3 regions of the Pantoea rwandensis genome follow, and region 3 is predicted to be linked to each of the others. Evidence: predicted binding sites of a transcription regulator. Region 3 holds the regulator's gene; each other region holds the start of a gene.

Region 1 (5,846 bases), 1.9 Mb from region 3:
TAGCGGATCAGATTCTGGATGGTGTGGCGGTGCGCACGCGCGAATTCCGCATTGGCGACAGTGTGCCGGGCATCAATGGCGCACTCTGGGACATGAGCCGCATCGACACCACGGTGCAGCAGGGCACCTTTGAACGCTGGATTATTCACGCCGATCGTCCACAGTCGCTGCATATTCAGGGCGTGATGTTCCTGATCAAGAGCGTCAATGGCGCACAGCCGATGGGCGAGGATCGCGGCTGGAAAGATACGGTGTGGGTGGATGGTGATGTCGAATTATTGGTGAGCTTCCCACAGAGTTCGTCGGATCACTTCCCGTTTGTCTACTACAGCCAGACGCTGGAGTTAGCCGATCGCGGCACGGCGGGGCAGCTACAGGTCAATCCCGTCCCTTAAGAAAAAAGGTGCGCAGCGATGCGCACCTTACAAGAGATCGCCAAATTGACAGGGTCACGATGCATAGCGATCCGCACATGACCGCACGACTGTTGTTAAGCCAATGCAGGCGAGCACGCGCTAGCCGTATCCGCCTGGCGTTTAAACTGTGCCGACTTACCCGTTAAAGCTCTCCGGATCCGGCCCCAAACGATTTCCTTTATCCAGCTTAGTCATCTCGCTGATCTCGGGTTTTTCCAGTCTGAAGTCGAACACCTGGAAGTTTTCACGAATACGTTCCGGCGTCACCGATTTTGGAATCACCACTAATCCGCTATCCAGATGCCAGCGAATCACAATCTGCGCTGGCGTTTTACTGTATTTCTTCGCCAACTCGCGAATGATCTCCTGATCGAATACCCCTTTACCGCCTTGCGCCAGCGGGCTCCAGGATTCGGTCTGAATCTGATGCAGTGCGTTCCAGGCATGCAGCGTGCGCTGTTGCAGCATGGGATGCAGCTCAATCTGATTCACCACCGGCGAGACGCCTGTTTCATCGATCAGGCGTTTAAGATGGGCTTCATGGAAGTTACAGACGCCAATGCTTTTGGTTAAGCCCTGCTGCTGCAGCTCAATCATCTTTTTCCAGGCTTCAACGTAGTGATCTTTTTCCGGGCACGGCCAGTGCATCAGATAGAGATCGACACTCTCCAGTTGCAGCTTCTTCAGGCTGGTTTCAATCGCCTGCTGGCCGTTCTGCTGATCGTCATTCCACAGTTTGGTGGTAATGAAAATGTCTTCGCGTGCGACATCGGTGTCCTGCAGTGCCTGACCGACGGCTTCCTCATTTTTGTAGATGGCGGCGGTATCAATCGAGCGATAGCCTACTTTTAAAGCCTCGACAATCGCCGCCCGGGCATCCTCGATACTCGCTTGCCAGACACCGAGTCCGAGTTGCGGCATCATATTGCCGTCGTGCAGTTTGATAATGGGTTGCTCTGCCATAGTTGCTCCTTATCTGTCGCAGTGACTTACCGTAAAAGCGCTGAGGTTAAGTCTAGTCAACAAACTCAACCGCAGGATCATTGTGGCAATCACCTCGCCCTTTTACCCTGGTCATTTCTGCCAGAATCTTGCCTGATTCTGCTGAAGGGTGGAGCTTTGAGCAGCATTGCGGCACACTGATTTTTTTGCTGCCTGAGAGTGATCCATGCCGAACGATGCCCTTTGCCGCCAGCTGGCGCAGCGCGTGACCGCGCTAATGAATGATGCGCGTAAGCCGCTATGCGCCGTGGAAAACGTCAAGCTCATCTACGCCTGCGAAACACTTCCACGCACACCGATGATGTATCAACCCGGCATTGTGATTCTTTTTCAGGGGCGTAAAACCGGTTATCTCGGCAGCACGGTGTTTCATTACGACGCCACGAAGTATTTGATGCTGACCGTACCGCTGCCGGTGGAATGCGAAACCGAAGCCACCCCGGAAGAGCCGCTGGCCGGCATGTGCCTGAGCGTGGATATCGCCAGCTTACAGGATCTATTGATGGATATCGGCGACGACGAACAATTTCAGCCGCAGTTGCATACTTCCGGTATCCATTCGGCGTTTATGAGTGAAGAGATGCTGTGCGCTGCCGAGCGTTTGCTGGATGCGATGAGCCATCCGCGTGATGCGCGCGTGCTGGGACCACAGCTGGTGCGGGAAATTATCTACTATGTGCTCACCGGCCCGATTGGCGGTGCGCTGCTGTCGCTGGTGAATCGTCAGACCCAGTTCAGTCAGATTGCGCGCGCCTTACGCCGCATCGAAAGCCATTTCGCCGAAAGTCTCAGCGTCGATATGCTGGCTGCTGAAGTGAACATGAGCGTTTCGGCGTTCCATCACAACTTCAAAGCCGTCACCCAGACCTCGCCGCTGCAATATCTGAAGCGCTATCGTCTGCATCAGGCACGATTGATGATGTTGCAGGATGGGATGAAAGCCAGTGCGGCAGCGGTGCGCGTGGGCTATGAAAGCCCTTCGCAATTCTCGCGGGAGTTTAAGCGCTATTTCGGCGTGACGCCGGGAGAGGAAGCCAGCCGCGTGCGCCAAACGTTGCCGTTTGACGCTGCCTGAACAAATACAGATCAATGTGCATTGAAAGAAATGGCACTGCGCTATGGGTTGCTGTTTGACGCCATCTGAACGGCCAAATGTGCATCAATGCGCGCGCGACGAAACGGCACTGAACCATTGAAGGGTTGCCATTAATGGCAACCCGAACCGAATTAGCTCGTTTTCTGGCGGCGTTTTTTCCAGATCACCACGATGCTGCCGGTCAGACCGACAAACAGCAACACCATCGGCAGCACCATCAGCACTGCCATCACCTGATCTTCGTGACGCTTGATAAACGGCACCTGACTGATGCCATAGCCCATGGCGACCACAATCCCGACCCACAGCGCGCCGCTCAGCCAGTTAAACAGCTGGAAACGCCCATTCTGTAAACCCGAAATGCCTGCCATGGTCGGCAGCAATGTGCGAACAAACGCCAGGAAACGCCCGACCAGCAGCGCCATCAAACCGTGGCGGTTAAACAGATTCCAGGCGCGCTGATGATATTGCGCCGGTAAATGCATCAACCAGCTTTTCACCATCCGCGTATTGCCCAGCCATCGCCCCTGTAAATAACTCAACCAGCAGCCCAGGCTGGCGGCAGTGGTCAGAATCACCATCGTGGGCACGAAATCCATCACGCCTTTGGCAATCATGGCACCTGCGAGCAGCAACAGGCTGTCACCCGGCAGAAAAGAGGCAGGTAACAAACCGTTTTCCAAAAACAGCGTTAAAAACATCACGCCGTAGACAATCCACACGACATCCGGATTGGCCAGCGCGGCAAAATCCTGATGCCAGAGCGCGTGGACAATCTCATGTAAAACACCCATCTGCTATCCCATCGAGTCACAAGGATTCTATTTTAACCATCTGTGGCATCGCAGACGTTGATCTCACCGATGCGGCACGAAATGGTTTAGGTTTTGTTTAAATATTTACTGTTTTAAGCGCGCAAAGCCCGCTTTCAGGTCGTTCAGCAGGTCATCAACGTGTTCAAGACCAATGTGCAAACGCACCAGCGTACCGTTGAAATCGACGCCGCCTGCCGGGCGAATCTCCGCCAGCTCTTCCGGTTGGTTGGCCAGAATCAGGGATTCATAGCCACCCCATGAATAAGCCATGCTGAAATGGTGGAAGTGATCGAGGTAATTAGCCAGCTGCTCACGGCTCAATTTTTCATGCAGGATGAAGGAAAACAGTCCACTGCTGCCGTTGAAATCACGCTGCCAGAATTCATGGCCTTTACTCTGTGCCAGCGCCGGATGGTTGACGCGCGCCACTTCCGGTTGTACTGCCAGCCATTCCGCGACCTGCAAACCGCTCTCTTCATGCTGGCGCAAACGCGTACCAAGTGTGCGCAAACCGCGGCTGGCCATGTACGCCGTATCGGCATCCACCATCTGGCCCATCAGGTACGAATTCTCTCGCAGCTGCGGCCAGCAACGTTCATTGGCGACGGCGGTGCCAATCATCGCGTCGCTGTGGCCAATAATGTATTTGGTGCCTGCCTGAATCGAAATATCGATGCCATGTTCCAGCGCGTTAAACAACACACCCGCCGCCCAGGTATTATCGATCATGATGATCGCATCGGGTGCTTTGGCGCGCACGGCGGCCACGATGGCAGGAATATCCTGCACTTCCATGGTGATGGAAGCGGGAGACTCGAGGAACACCACGCGGGTATTTGGCTGAATCAGTTCACCGATCTCACTGCCAATGCAGTGATCAAAGAAGGTGGTGGTGACATTGAGCTTACTGAGAATTTTGGTGCAGAAATCCTGCGTTGGCTCATAGACCGCGCCGCTCACCAGAATGTGATCGCCCGCTTCGACAAAGGAGATAATCGCATTGGATACTGCAGCCGCACCACACGGATAAAGCGCGCAACCCGCGCCGCCTTCCAGTTCGGTCATGGCGTCTTGCAGCGAGAAGTGGGTGAGGGTGCCACGGCGGCCATAAAAAAGCTCGCCCGATGCACGACCCGCGGTCGCCCGTTTTTTGTCAGCAACCGTGTCAAAAACCAGTGAAGATGCGCGTTGAATGACGCTGTTAACTGAGCCCTGAGTGTAACGTTTGCTTCGTCCCGCGCTAACCAGCGTGGTATCAATTTTATTCGTTGCCATCACTGCCTTTCCTGACACTTACCACATAACATCCACGTTACCACGAAACACCGCAGTGGGTTGCGCCTGATTGCGGATTATCAGAGTGACGCCAGTATTCTGTAAATCATTTGCCAAATTGTGGAAATACAAGACACTTTTGGATTGTAAATAGTAATGAGAACTACTATCACTTCGGTCAATTTTTTTGCTATGATCCGCGCTTCAATCGTGAACTGTGCAACAGAAGTTGGAGACGCAGCGTGGTAGCCAGTGATTTGATGCAAACGGACCTCTCCGTTTGGGGCATGTATCAGCATGCCGATATCGTGGTAAAAGTGGTGATGATTGGCCTGTTACTGGCCTCGGTTGTCACCTGGGCGATTTTCTTCGGCAAGTTTGCTGAGCTGAGCGGGGCGAAACGTCGCCTGAAACGCGAACAGCAGGCGCTGGGCGAAGCACGTTCGCTCAATGATGCTTACCGCGCCGCTGAAAGCTTCAACAGCAACAGCCACAGTGCGGTGTTGCTGAACGATGCGCAGAACGAGTTGGAACTCTCTGCGGGTACCGAAGACCTTGATGGCATTAAGGAACGTACCAGCTTCCGCCTTGAGCGTCGCGTTGCGGCTTTCAGCCGTCATGCCGGCCGCGGTAACGGCTTCCTCGCTACCATCGGTTCTGTTGCTCCCTTCATCGGCCTGTTTGGTACCGTGTGGGGCATCATGAACAGCTTTATCGGTATCGCTAAAACTCAGACCACCAACCTCGCTGTTGTGGCGCCGGGCATCGCAGAAGCGTTGCTGGCGACCGCGATTGGTCTGGTTGCCGCTATTCCTGCTGTTGTTATCTACAACGTCTTCGCGCGCATGATTGCCAGCTACAAAGCCTCATTGGGTGATGTTGCGGCCCAGGTGATGCTGCTGCAGAGCCGCGATCTGGATCTCGGCAACGTGGATACCGCGAAAGAAGCGACCCGTCCGGCGGCGGCACAGAAACTGCGCGTAGGATAAGTAATATGGCGATGCGTTTAAACGATGATTCGGTAGGCGATGGCGAAATGCATGAAATCAACGTGACGCCGTTTATCGACGTTATGCTGGTTCTGCTGATCATCTTTATGGTCGCCGCGCCATTAGCCACGGTGGATGTGCGCGTTAATCTGCCTGCGTCCACCAGCGCACCGCAACCGCGTCCGGAAAAACCAGTTTATCTGTCCATCAAAGAAGATAAGCAGATTTATATCGGCAACGATGCGGTGACCAA
Region 2 (5,846 bases), 1.7 Mb from region 3:
TGGCTGGACTCCAGGCTCTGCCTGAGCACGGTGAGGAACTCGTCGCTGCGTGCATAGCGTTCGGCTTTATTCAGGAAATCGCCATCGCGACGCTGCTCGATATCGCTACCGCCGCTGATGATATGCACCGCCAGACGACCATCGGTCAGTTGATCCAACGTTGCCAGCTTGCGTGCGGCCAGGGTCGGTGCGACAAAGCCCGGACGGTGTGCCAGCAGGAATTTCAGTGAGGAAGTGTGTGCCGCCGCGTGGGCGGTGACCAGAAAGCCATCCGGTTGATCGGACCAATACCCCACCAAAATACGGTCAAAGCCCGCTTCTTCATGGGCGCGAGCGAAACGTGCGATGTAATCTTTATCAAACAGCGGGCCGCTGGCGGGGATGATCTCGGAAGCCAGTCGGTGGCCAATCATGCCAAGAAATTGAATGCTCATACGATTCTCCAGATGTGACGTTATGGAGAAAAGCTACGGGCGCAGGCAACCGTGAAGGAAATTCAATATTGTGCAAAGGTTTTGCGTTTAGCGGGGAAGTGGCGATTGGCGGGGATAAGCGGGAATCGAAGTGAGATAGAACAGAAAGGCATAATTAAGAAGAGAAGGGCGAGCCGCAGCTCGCCCTAAACATCAGAAGGCCAGAACCAGACCGGCGATAGCGGCAGAAAGCACGCTCACCAGGGTTGAACCGTACAGCAATTTCAGGCCGAAGCGTGAAACCACGTTACCCTGTTCTTCGTTCAAACCTTTAATCGCACCTGCCACAATCCCAATAGAAGAGAAGTTAGCGAAGGACACAAGGAACACTGACAGAATGCCTTCCGCATGCGGTGACAGCTGACCGGCGATTTTCTGCAGATCCATCATCGCCACGAATTCGTTAGAAACCAGCTTGGTCGCCATGATACTGCCCACCTGCAGCGCTTCGCTGGACGGCACGCCCATCACCCACGCGAACGGGTAGAACACATAACCCAGCACACCCTGGAAGCTGATGCCGAAGATCAGGTCAAACAGCGCGTTCAGGCCAGAAATCAGGGCGATAAAACCAATCAGCATGGCGGCAACGATGATCGCCACTTTGAAACCGGCGAGGATGTATTCACCCAGCATTTCGAAGAAGCTCTGACCCTTGTGCAGATCCTGCAACTGCAGATCTTCTTCGCTATCAACGCGATAAGGGTTGATCAGTGACAACACGATAAAGGTACTGAACATGTTCAGTACCAGTGCAGCAACTACATACTTCGGTTGCAGCATAGTCATGTAGGCGCCCACGATGGACATGGAAACCGTCGACATCGCCGTTGCAGCCATGGTGTACATGCGACGCTGCGACATTTTGCCGAGGATATCTTTATACGCGATAAAGTTTTCTGACTGTCCCAAAATCAGTGAGCTTACGGCGTTAAAGGATTCCAGTTTGCCCATACCGTTCACTTTTGACAGCACGGTACCGATGCCGCGGATCACCCATGGCAGGATACGGAAATGCTGCAAAATACCGATCAGCGCCGAGATAAATACGATCGGGCACAGAACATTAAGGAAGAAGAACGCCAGGCCTTTGTCGTTCATGTTGCCAAACACGAAGTTGGTACCTTCGGCGGCATACTTGAGCAGATGATCAAACAGACCTGCAAACCCTTTGACGAAGCCGAGGCCCGCCTCAGAGTTAAGGAAGAACCACGCCAGCAGAACTTCGATCACCAGAAGCTGAACGATGTAACGAATGCGGATGCTTTTACGATCGTGACTGACCAATAAGGCCAGTGCGGCTACCACCACTAATGCCAATAGAAAGTGCAAAATATGGGACATGTCGGCTCCAAATTTGAGGAGGGTTGTATTTTGTTGCGTATTCTATGTAACGCGTTACTTAAAAACGAGATCAAAACCACATTATAAGTATTCGGTATCGACAAATTTCTAAGAATAGTCTCACCGCTCACAACGTCTTCACAAAGCCTTCACAAGAAATATCCACAAAAACATTGTCTATAAAATAACCCGGGAGTAGAGTGATTCCTGTTGCAAACATTTTGGCAAGAACTGGCTTTACCGCAAGGTATAGCAATGGCTATACTTCATAGCATCATCTATTAATACGATAACTATAATCAAATTTCACTTGCCTTGAGCGCCCGCTAAGCTGCACGGGTCAACAAGCGTTAGGACAGGGTCCACACTATGTCAGAAAGTCGCACCGCTGAGCGCGCCGCTCGCGGAGCCAGAAAGATCAAGCTCGCGCTGCTGGGCCCCGCCTTCATCGCGGCGATTGGTTATATCGATCCCGGTAACTTTGCCACCAACATTCAGGCAGGTGCGGCCTACGGCTACAAACTGCTGTGGGTGGTGGTCTGGGCCAATGTGATGGCGATGCTGATTCAGCTGATGTCGGCCAAACTCGGTATAGCCACCGGTAAAAATCTTGCAGAACATATCCGCGATCGTTTTCCGCGCCCGGCGGTGTGGTTCTACTGGGTGCAGGCGGAAATCATCGCCATGGCCACTGACCTTGCTGAATTTATCGGTGCGGCGCTGGGCTTTAAATTATTACTGGGGATTTCGCTACTGCAAGGCGCAGTGCTCACGGGGGTCGCCACCTACCTGATTTTGATGCTGCAAAGCCGGGGGCAGAAGCCGCTGGAATTGGTGATTGGCGGCCTGCTGTTGTTTGTCGCCGCTGCCTATATTGTTGAGCTGTTTTTCTCGCAGCCGAAAGTGAGTGAACTGGTCACCGGTATGGCGCTGCCTTCGCTGCCAACCTCTGACGCGGTGTTCCTCGCTGCCGGTGTGCTGGGTGCCACCATCATGCCGCACGTGATTTACCTGCACTCGGCACTGACGCAACACGGTAACATTGGCAGCAAAGCGGATCGCTACTCATCAACCAAACTGGATGTGGCAATTGCCATGACCATTGCCGGCTTTGTGAATCTGGCGATGATGGCGACTGCGGCGGCGGCTTTTCACTTCAGTGGCCACACCAGCATCGTTGACCTCGATCAGGCTTATTTAACGCTGCAACCTTTATTGGGCCGCGCAGCAGCCATTGTATTTGGATTAAGTCTGGTGGCGGCAGGCTTGTCTTCTACTGTGGTGGGAACGCTGGCGGGGCAAGTCGTGATGCAGGGCTTTATTCGCTTCCACATTCCGCTGTGGCTGCGCCGCACTATCACCATGCTGCCTTCCTTTATCGTGATCTGGGCCGGATGGGATCCTACACGCATTCTGGTGATGAGCCAGGTACTGTTGAGTTTCGGTATCGCACTGGCGTTGATCCCGCTGTTGGCCTTTACCGGCAACCGTGAGTTGATGGGCGATGAGATGGTCAATTCACGCCTGATGCAGAACGCCGGACGCCTGATAGTGGTGCTGGTAGTGGCATTGAATCTCTATCTGTTGGTGGGCGAGGCGCTCGGCTGGTAACTCTTTGCCTGGTCAACACGAAGAAAAGAAAATCCCGGCTTTTAAGCCGGGATTTTTATATTAATGATGGTGGTGATCGTGATGGTCGCGGCGATCATCATGACGATGGTCATGGCGCCAATGCTCACGGCGTTCCCGTTCATGCCAGCGGCGTTCGCGCTCACGTTCGTAAGCCTCATGGCGACGCCACTCTTCATGACGCCACCAGCGGTGATCGTTGTAGCGATAACGGTCATTCCACCAACGCGGCTCGCGCCAGCGGCCGCCATCCCAATAGTAACCTCGACGGTCGCGATCGCCGAGATGCAGCGTGACACCCGGAGCCAGCGTCAGGGTGGCACTGTTGGCTTCTGCTGTGTGCATTGCCAGGGGTGAAAGTGTTGCCAGCAAGGCGGCAAACAAAATTGCACGTTTCATAACTTCTCCTTTTCAGTGGCTTATCACTGCCACCGTTGCGCTAGTGTGCCACATCGGTCCAGTGTTGCCTTGAGAGTGAGTCTGAAAACGTTGCGGGAAATCTGAATTGAGAATTTTCTGCTGCGGAAAATACCCGGCATGAGCCGGGTAGGTAAGCGTTTACACTAATATGTTATGAATCGCTTCGATCTCTTCAGTTGTCAGCATGGGCTGGCTTAGCATCTCAACGGCATCATCAATTTGCGTAGTTTTACTCGCACCAATCAGCACCGAAGTCACACGCGCATCACGTAGCACCCAGCTCAGCGCCATTTGCGCCAGCTTCTGCCCACGCTGTTGCGCGATGGCCTGTAGCTTACGCACTTTTTCCATCTTCTCTTGCGTCAACTGGCTCTCATTGAGGAATTGACTGCCGCTGGCGGCACGCGAATCCTCCGGGATGCCTTGCAGATAGCGATCGGTCAACACGCCGCCGGCCAGCGGAGAGAAAGCGATGCAGCCGACGCCATTATCACCTAGCACATCCAGTAAACCTTGCTCTTCCGGTGCACGTTCGAACATGGAATATTTCGGCTGATGAATCAGGCAAGGGGTGCCCAGATCGCGCAGAATGGCGATCGCTTCGGCTGCTTTATCTGCCGGATAATTGGAAATGGCGGCATACAGCGCTTTACCCTGACGCACCACCTGATCCAGCGCACGCATGGTCTCTTCCAGCGGCGTCTCCGGGTCAGGGCGATGGTGGTAGAAGATATCGACATACTCCAGCCCCATGCGCTTGAGGCTCTGATCCAGACTGGAAATCAGATACTTGCGTGAGCCCCAGTCGCCGTAAGGGCCGTCCCACATGGTGTAACCGGCTTTGGTGGAAATCACCAACTCATCGCGCAATCCGGCAAAATCCTCACGCAAAATGCGACCAAAATTGGATTCGGCGGAACCCGGCGGGGGTCCGTAGTTATTGGCGAGGTCGAAGTGCGTGATGCCGCGATCAAAGGCGTGGCGCAGTAATTCACGGCTGTTATCAACGCGCGTGCTGTCGCCAAAGTTGTGCCATAAACCGAGCGAAATGGCCGGCAATTTCAGGCCGGTACGGCCACTACGACGATATTGCATCTGTTGATAACGTTCGGGGTGAGGAAATACAGACATGCAGCGTTCCTGTCTCAATTAGGGAGAAAGTGACATCAGCATAGCAGTGTATGCGTTTACACTAAGCCGAAACGCGCCGAAGATCGCAACTTACAGAATTTTCTGTCGTCGTAACGATTGCTTGCCACAAATCACCATGCGCTGATGGTGAAAATCTCGCCAATTCAGCCACATCGCTGATACTTCGATCATCCCCTTAAGAAGGAGCTGTCGATGAAAACCCTCAACGTTGGCGACTATTTACTGCACCGTTTACAGCAAGCTGGTATCCGTCATCTGTTCGGTGTGCCGGGTGATTACAATCTGCAATTTCTCGACAGCGTTATCGCGCACCCCGAGATTGCCTGGGTCGGCTGCGCCAATGAACTCAATGCCGCATACGCGGCGGATGGCTACGGTCGTTGCAACGGCGCTGCTGCATTGCTCACCACTTTTGGTGTGGGTGAACTGAGTGCGATCAATGGGATTGCGGGCAGCTATGCCGAATATGTCCCGGTTATTCATATTGTTGGCGCGCCAGCCAGTCGTGCGCAACAGCAAGGTGACTGTGTACATCATTCACTGGGTGATGGCGACTTCCATCATTTCCTGCGCATGGCACAAGAGGTCAGTACCGCCAGCGCGGTGCTAACTGCGGAGAATGCAGCTGAAGAAATTGACCGCGTGATAGCGGAAGCGCTTGACCAACACCGGCCCGGCTATCTGCTGCTGGCGGTGGATGTTGCGGCGACGGAGATTACGGTGCCTGATGCCCAGCCCGTTGCGCATGTCCATCAGGAAACCGTAGTTGCGACAGCTTTTGCTGCTGCCGCTGAACGCTTACTGGCTCCTGCACAGCGCGTGGCGTTA
Region 3 (5,846 bases):
GCTCACCTGCTGCGGTGGCGATGATTCAGAAGATCCCGGTCGATCAGGTGCCTGCTGCCTTCGGCAAGATCAACAACCAGTTCGTGGGTATTCTGGTCGGTATTCTCTCTGCTGAAGTGTATAACCGCTTCAGCCATGTTGAGCTGCCCAAAGCGCTGTCGTTCTTCAGCGGGCGCCGTTTGGTGCCGATCCTTGTCTCATTCCTGATGATCGTTGTGGCGTTTATCCTGATGTACATCTGGCCAATCATCTTCGGCGGCCTGGTGAACTTCGGTGAGCACATTCAGAAAATGGGCTCGGTGGGCGCAGGCGTGTACGCCTTCTTTAACCGTTTGCTGATTCCGGTCGGTCTGCATCACGCACTGAACTCCGTATTCTGGTTTGACGTGGCAGGCATTAACGATATTCCTAAGTTCCTTGGCGGTGCACAATCTATCGCGAATGGTACGGGTATCCCGGGCATCACCGGTCGCTATCAGGCGGGCTTCTTCCCGATCATGATGTTTGGCTTACCGGGTGCAGCATTGGCTATCTTCCACTGCGCTCGTCCAGAAAACCGCGCGAAAGTCGGCGGTATCATGCTGGCTGCGGCCTTCGCGGCCTTCTTCACGGGTATCACTGAACCGCTGGAATTCTCCTTCATGTTCGTGGCGCCGGTGTTGTATGTGATCCATGCCGTATTGACCGGTATCTCGGTATTTATTGCTGCGAGCATGCACTGGATTGCAGGCTTCGGCTTCAGTGCCGGTTTGGTGGATATGGTGCTGTCAACGCGTAACCCGCTGGCGGTGAATTGGTGGATGCTGATCCCACAAGGTCTGGTGTTCTTCGCCATCTACTATGTGGTGTTCCGTTTCACTATTCAGAAATTCAACCTGATGACCCCGGGCCGCGAATTGTCTGCGGGCGATGAAACTGATGGTTATGACGTTAACGTCGACCATAGCGGTAATGGTGAAAGCCAGACTGAATCACTGGCACGCCGCTACATTGCTGCCATCGGCGGTTCAGACAACCTGACCAACATCGATGCCTGCATTACCCGTCTGCGTCTGAACGTCAAAGACTCAGCCCAGGTGAATGAAGGCGTGGCGAAACGTTTGGGTGCGTCCGGTGTGATTCGTTTGAACAAACAGAGCGTGCAGGTGATTGTCGGCACTCAGGCTGAAAGTATCGCCACCGCAATGAAAACAGTATTGAGCAAAGGCCCGGTTGCTGCGGCTTCCGCTCCTGCCGCCGCTGCGCCGGTCGCGACTAAACCCCAGGCCGTGCTGAACACTGAAAAAGCGGTGATTGCTACGCTGGTGGCACCGGTGACCGGTGAGATTGTCGCGCTGGACGCAGTCCCGGATGAGGCGTTCGCCAGCAAAGCGGTGGGCGATGGTCTGGCAATCAAACCAACGGACAAAACCGTGGTGGCACCGATTGCCGGTACCGTGGTGAAAATCTTCAACACCAACCATGCGTTCTGTCTGGAAGCCGCTAACGGCGTTGAGATCGTGGTACACATGGGCCTGGACACCGTGGCGCTGGAAGGAAAAGGCTTCACACGTCTGGTGGAAGAGGGGGCAACCGTCACTGCTGGTCAGCCGATTCTGGAGATGGATCTGGACTTCCTCAACGCCAACGCGCGCTCAATGATCAGCCCGGTGGTGGTCAGCAACAGCGATGATTTCGCCGGACTGAATCTGCTGGCAAGCGGTTCAGTGGTTGCAGGTGTGACACCGTTGTATGAAGTGAAAAACTAAGTCCTTGTGATTTAGCCAGAAGGCAGGAAGCAATTCCTGCCTTTTTTGTTTTAAAACGACCAACAAACGGTTGTTTCCCTCCTGCGCTTTGTGGATCATACTCCGTTACTTCGTGGTACAAATCACCCGCTATTGTTTTGAGGATTTTGAGATGAGTGAGGCTGAAGCCCGCCCAACGAACTTTATTCGTCAGATCATCGACGAAGACTTGGCGAGCGGTAAGCACAGCAGTGTGCATACCCGTTTCCCGCCTGAGCCCAATGGTTATCTGCATATTGGCCATGCGAAATCTATCTGCCTGAACTTTGGTATCGCCCAAGATTATCAAGGACAGTGCAACCTGCGTTTTGACGATACTAACCCGGTGAAAGAAGATCTGGAGTTCGTTGAATCCATCAAGCGTGACGTGCAATGGCTGGGCTTTGAGTGGAGCGGCAACATTCGTTACTCCTCAGACTATTTCGACCAACTGTTTAACTACGCCGTTGAGCTGATCAATAAAGGTCTGGCTTACGTTGATGAGTTGTCGGCGGAAGAGATCCGTGAATATCGCGGCACTCTGACTGCGCCGGGTAAAAACAGCCCGTACCGCGACCGCAGCGTGGAAGAGAACCTTGCGCTGTTCCAGAAGATGCGTGATGGCGGTTTCGAGGAAGGTAAAGCGTGTCTGCGTGCCAAAATCGACATGGCATCCAGCTTCATTGTGATGCGCGATCCGGTGCTGTACCGCATTAAGTTTGCCGATCACCATCAGACCGGCAGCAAGTGGTGCATCTACCCGATGTACGACTTCACGCACTGCATTTCGGATGCGATCGAAGGCATTACCCACTCATTGTGTACGCTGGAGTTCCAGGACAACCGTCGCCTCTACGATTGGGTGCTGGACAACATCACCATTCCGCAGCATCCGCGTCAGTACGAATTCTCGCGTCTGAATCTGGAGTACGCGGTGATGTCGAAGCGTAAGCTGACGCAGCTGGTCACCGAGAAAGTAGTGGAAGGCTGGGACGATCCCCGCATGCTGACTGTTTCAGGTTTGCGCCGTCGTGGTTACAGCGCGGCCTCGATTCGTGAATTCTGCCGCCGCATCGGCGTGACTAAACAGGACAACATCGTTGAGATGGCGTCGCTGGAATCCTGTATTCGTGACGATCTCAATGAGAACGCACCACGCGCGATGGCGGTACTCGACCCGTTGAAAGTGGTGATCGAAAACCTGCCCGCCGGCCACGAAGAAACGCTGACCATGCCTAATCATCCAAACAAGCCGGAGATGGGCACGCGTGAAGTGTCGTTCAGCCGTGAAGTGTGGATCGATCGCGCTGACTTCCGTGAAGAAGCCAACAAACAGTACAAACGTTTGGTTCTGGGCAAAGAAGTGCGTCTGCGCAATGCTTATGTGATTCGTGCTGAGCGTGTGGCGAAAGACGAAGAGGGTAACATTACCTGCATCTATGCCACTTGTGATGTCGATACCCTGAGCAAGGATCCGGCGGATGGTCGCAAAGTGAAAGGTGTGATCCACTGGGTTTCCGCCATTCATGGACTGCCAGCTGAGTTCCGTCTTTACGACCGTCTGTTCAGCGTGCCAAACCCAGCGGCGGCTGAGGATTTCCTCACCACCATTAACCCGAACTCGCTGGAAATCAAACAGGGCTTCGTGGAGTCAGGTTTGCGTGAAGCTGCCACTACCGCAGCTTATCAGTTTGAACGTGAAGGCTATTTCTGTGCCGATAGCGTCTACTCACAGCCGGGTAAATTGGTGTTTAACCGCACGGTTGGACTGCGTGATACTTTCGCGAAGATTGGCGAGTAATATCTTTCGTCGATAGCACAATATGATCATGAAAGGGCGAGCAATCGCCCTTTTTTATTGCCTGTAATTCGCCACGGGCAATGAATTATGCTGAAGGCGGCAAGCTGTGCTTGTTGTCTATTTTGCGACAATTCTGACTTTAGCAAAATTAACCCATTTGCGAGTGTGAAAAATTGTATTTCAGGTAGGCTATGCGCTCTAAATAGAGCTCTGCGGGTTATCAAAGGAAAAAAAATGACAAGTCTCGCCCTGGAAGCTAAGCATAGCGTGGTGGTATTACATCAGCTTATTGAACGTGTTTTTAACCAGGTAGAAGGCAGTGATGACAGCATGGAACTGCTTTTGTCACACTTTCACCCGGATTTCAAAATGGTGACGCCGCTGGGTAAGCAGCTGGATCTGAATGAGACCGAAGTGCTGTTTCGCAAACTGCACGGTCAGCGGGAAGGGCTGCGCATTGCCACCAGTGAGCATGCCATCATTTCTCAACAGAGCCAGGAAGTGACGATTCAGTATCGTGAACTGCAGATGTTGAACGGCACCCATCAAACACGCATCTCTTTGGCTGTGCTGGATTGCAGCACCACCATTCCTCGCTGGCGCTACCTCCACGAAACCTTTATCGCTTGATAACAGGCATAAAAAAACCGGTGACCAGCACCGGTTTTTTTATATTGCATAGCACACTCAATTACTTATCGTGGAGCGTATCGTCTTCGCGGCAGTCTCCCAGTGCACAGTGACCGTACAAGTACAGGCTGTGGTTGCTGAGTTTGATGCCGTGGCGAGTAGCAATCTCACGCTGACGCGTTTCGATTGATTCATCACTGAATTCGATCACTTTGCCACAATCCAGGCAGATCAAGTGGTCATGGTGATGCTGCTGAGTCAGTTCGAATACGGATTTGCCGCCTTCGAAGTTATGACGGGTGACGATACCCGCGTCATCAAACTGGTTAAGAACGCGATAAACCGTTGCCAGGCCAATCTCTTCGCCCATATCGATCAGGCGCTTATACAAATCTTCCGCACTGACGTGATGGGACTCGGGGCCCGGTCCCTGAAGCACTTCCAAAATTTTCAATCTTGGGAGAGTGACTTTCAGGCCAGCCTTCTTCAATGCGGAGTTGTTGTCAGTCATTCGGATATTGTCCTGTTACTTTGCATGTCACTTACGGCGCAGGGGCCTTGAATGTTTAGGTCACGCGTATTCTCATTTGCGTCTCATTATAGAACTCAAGCAGTGAAATGAAAACCAGGGTAGCGCGCAAATCAACAAAAGTCGTAAGGATAAACATCGCCTACGCCAGCGCGGAACGGTGTGGTTTGGGTTTCCATTTCACTCAGCCTCAGTCAACAATCAGAGGAATAAGCGGATGACCATTGCGGGTATTCTACAGATTTGCGGGGAAAAGTTAAAAAACCGTAGCTATTATTTTTATAGGAATTTCCTTTGCCCCAACGTGAGCCAGCGCTCACATTGGGGAGGCGAGGCATCAGGCTTCGATGATCTCTTTCAACTGCAGCTCATCAAAAATCTGTTTCACCCAGGCGTCAACGCGTTCGTTGGTCAACTCAGGTTGACGATCTTCGTCAATCGCCAGGCCGAGGAAGTGTTTGTCATCGGCCAGACCTTTTGAGGCTTCAAAATGATAACCCTCGGTCGGCCAGTGGCCCACGATCACCGCGCCGTTGGGCTCAATGATGTCGCGAATCGTGCCCATCGCATCACAGAAATACTCTGCATAATCTTCCTGGTCGCCACAGCCAAACAGCGCCACCAGTTTGCCATTAAAGTCGATCTCTTCCAGCGTAGGGAAGAAGTCATCCCAGTCACACTGTGCTTCGCCGTAATACCAGGTAGGAATACCTAGCAGCAGGATGTCGAACGCTGCGAGATCTTCTTTGGTGCTCTTAGCAATGTCATGCACTTCGGCGACATCTTTACCCAGTTGTTTCTGGATCATTTTTGCAATGTTTTCAGTGTTGCCGGTATCGCTGCCGAAGAAAATGCCTACGATTGCCATGGGTTAAGTAACCTCTTAAAGCCTGATTGTGAAAGTAAGTCAATTGACTGCACATGTTAGCGAATGATAGCAGACCGTTGAAAAGGGCGGAACGAGTAAAGCCTGAACTTTGTGTTCCTGCGTGCGGTCAGCGCGCTAAGACAGTTTGAGTTGCGCTAGCAGCATTTGTTCAATCAATTCGCTGCGGCTGATGTTTTGTTGCTCGGCCAGCGTGTTCAGGGCGTCAACCGCTTCGCTGGACATTTTCAGCTC

Evidence for each region. Region 3 encodes Fur, which represses iron uptake genes when iron is present. Its sites were predicted from a motif close to ATAATAATGAGAACNACTATCAA; they were not measured.
Region 1: a site for Fur is predicted at 4,755-4,777, ahead of exbB (tol-pal system-associated acyl-CoA thioesterase). Genes of this name have one in related genera too.
Region 2: a site for Fur is predicted at 2,098-2,120, ahead of LH22_RS08310 (Nramp family divalent metal transporter). Genes of this name have one in related genera too.

The regions. Positions count from the first base shown of each region.
Region 1 is NZ_CP009454.1:1,152,600-1,158,445, forward strand. Features, by position in the region: gene ftsP (cell division protein FtsP) at 1-395, shown strand, start outside; gene dkgA (2,5-didehydrogluconate reductase DkgA) at 552-1,379, opposite strand; gene LH22_RS05405 (AraC family transcriptional regulator) at 1,585-2,493, shown strand; gene LH22_RS05410 (DedA family protein) at 2,646-3,308, opposite strand; gene metC (cystathionine beta-lyase) at 3,414-4,604, opposite strand; gene exbB (tol-pal system-associated acyl-CoA thioesterase) at 4,865-5,593, shown strand; gene exbD (TonB system transport protein ExbD) at 5,599-5,846, shown strand, end outside.
Region 2 is NZ_CP009454.1:1,814,847-1,820,692, forward strand. Features, by position in the region: gene LH22_RS08300 (LLM class flavin-dependent oxidoreductase) at 1-434, opposite strand, end outside; gene LH22_RS08305 (NupC/NupG family nucleoside CNT transporter) at 627-1,817, opposite strand; gene LH22_RS08310 (Nramp family divalent metal transporter) at 2,187-3,428, shown strand; gene LH22_RS08315 (DUF2502 domain-containing protein) at 3,489-3,845, opposite strand; gene mgrA (L-glyceraldehyde 3-phosphate reductase) at 4,005-4,997, opposite strand; gene LH22_RS08325 (thiamine pyrophosphate-binding protein) at 5,211-5,846, shown strand, end outside.
Region 3 is NZ_CP009454.1:3,553,399-3,559,244, reverse strand. Features, by position in the region: gene nagE (N-acetylglucosamine-specific PTS transporter subunit IIBC) at 1-1,748, shown strand, start outside; gene glnS (glutamine--tRNA ligase) at 1,900-3,567, shown strand; gene LH22_RS16260 (hypothetical protein) at 3,802-4,197, shown strand; gene fur (ferric iron uptake transcriptional regulator) at 4,259-4,708, opposite strand; gene fldA (flavodoxin FldA) at 5,064-5,594, opposite strand; gene ybfE (LexA regulated protein) at 5,730-5,846, opposite strand, start outside.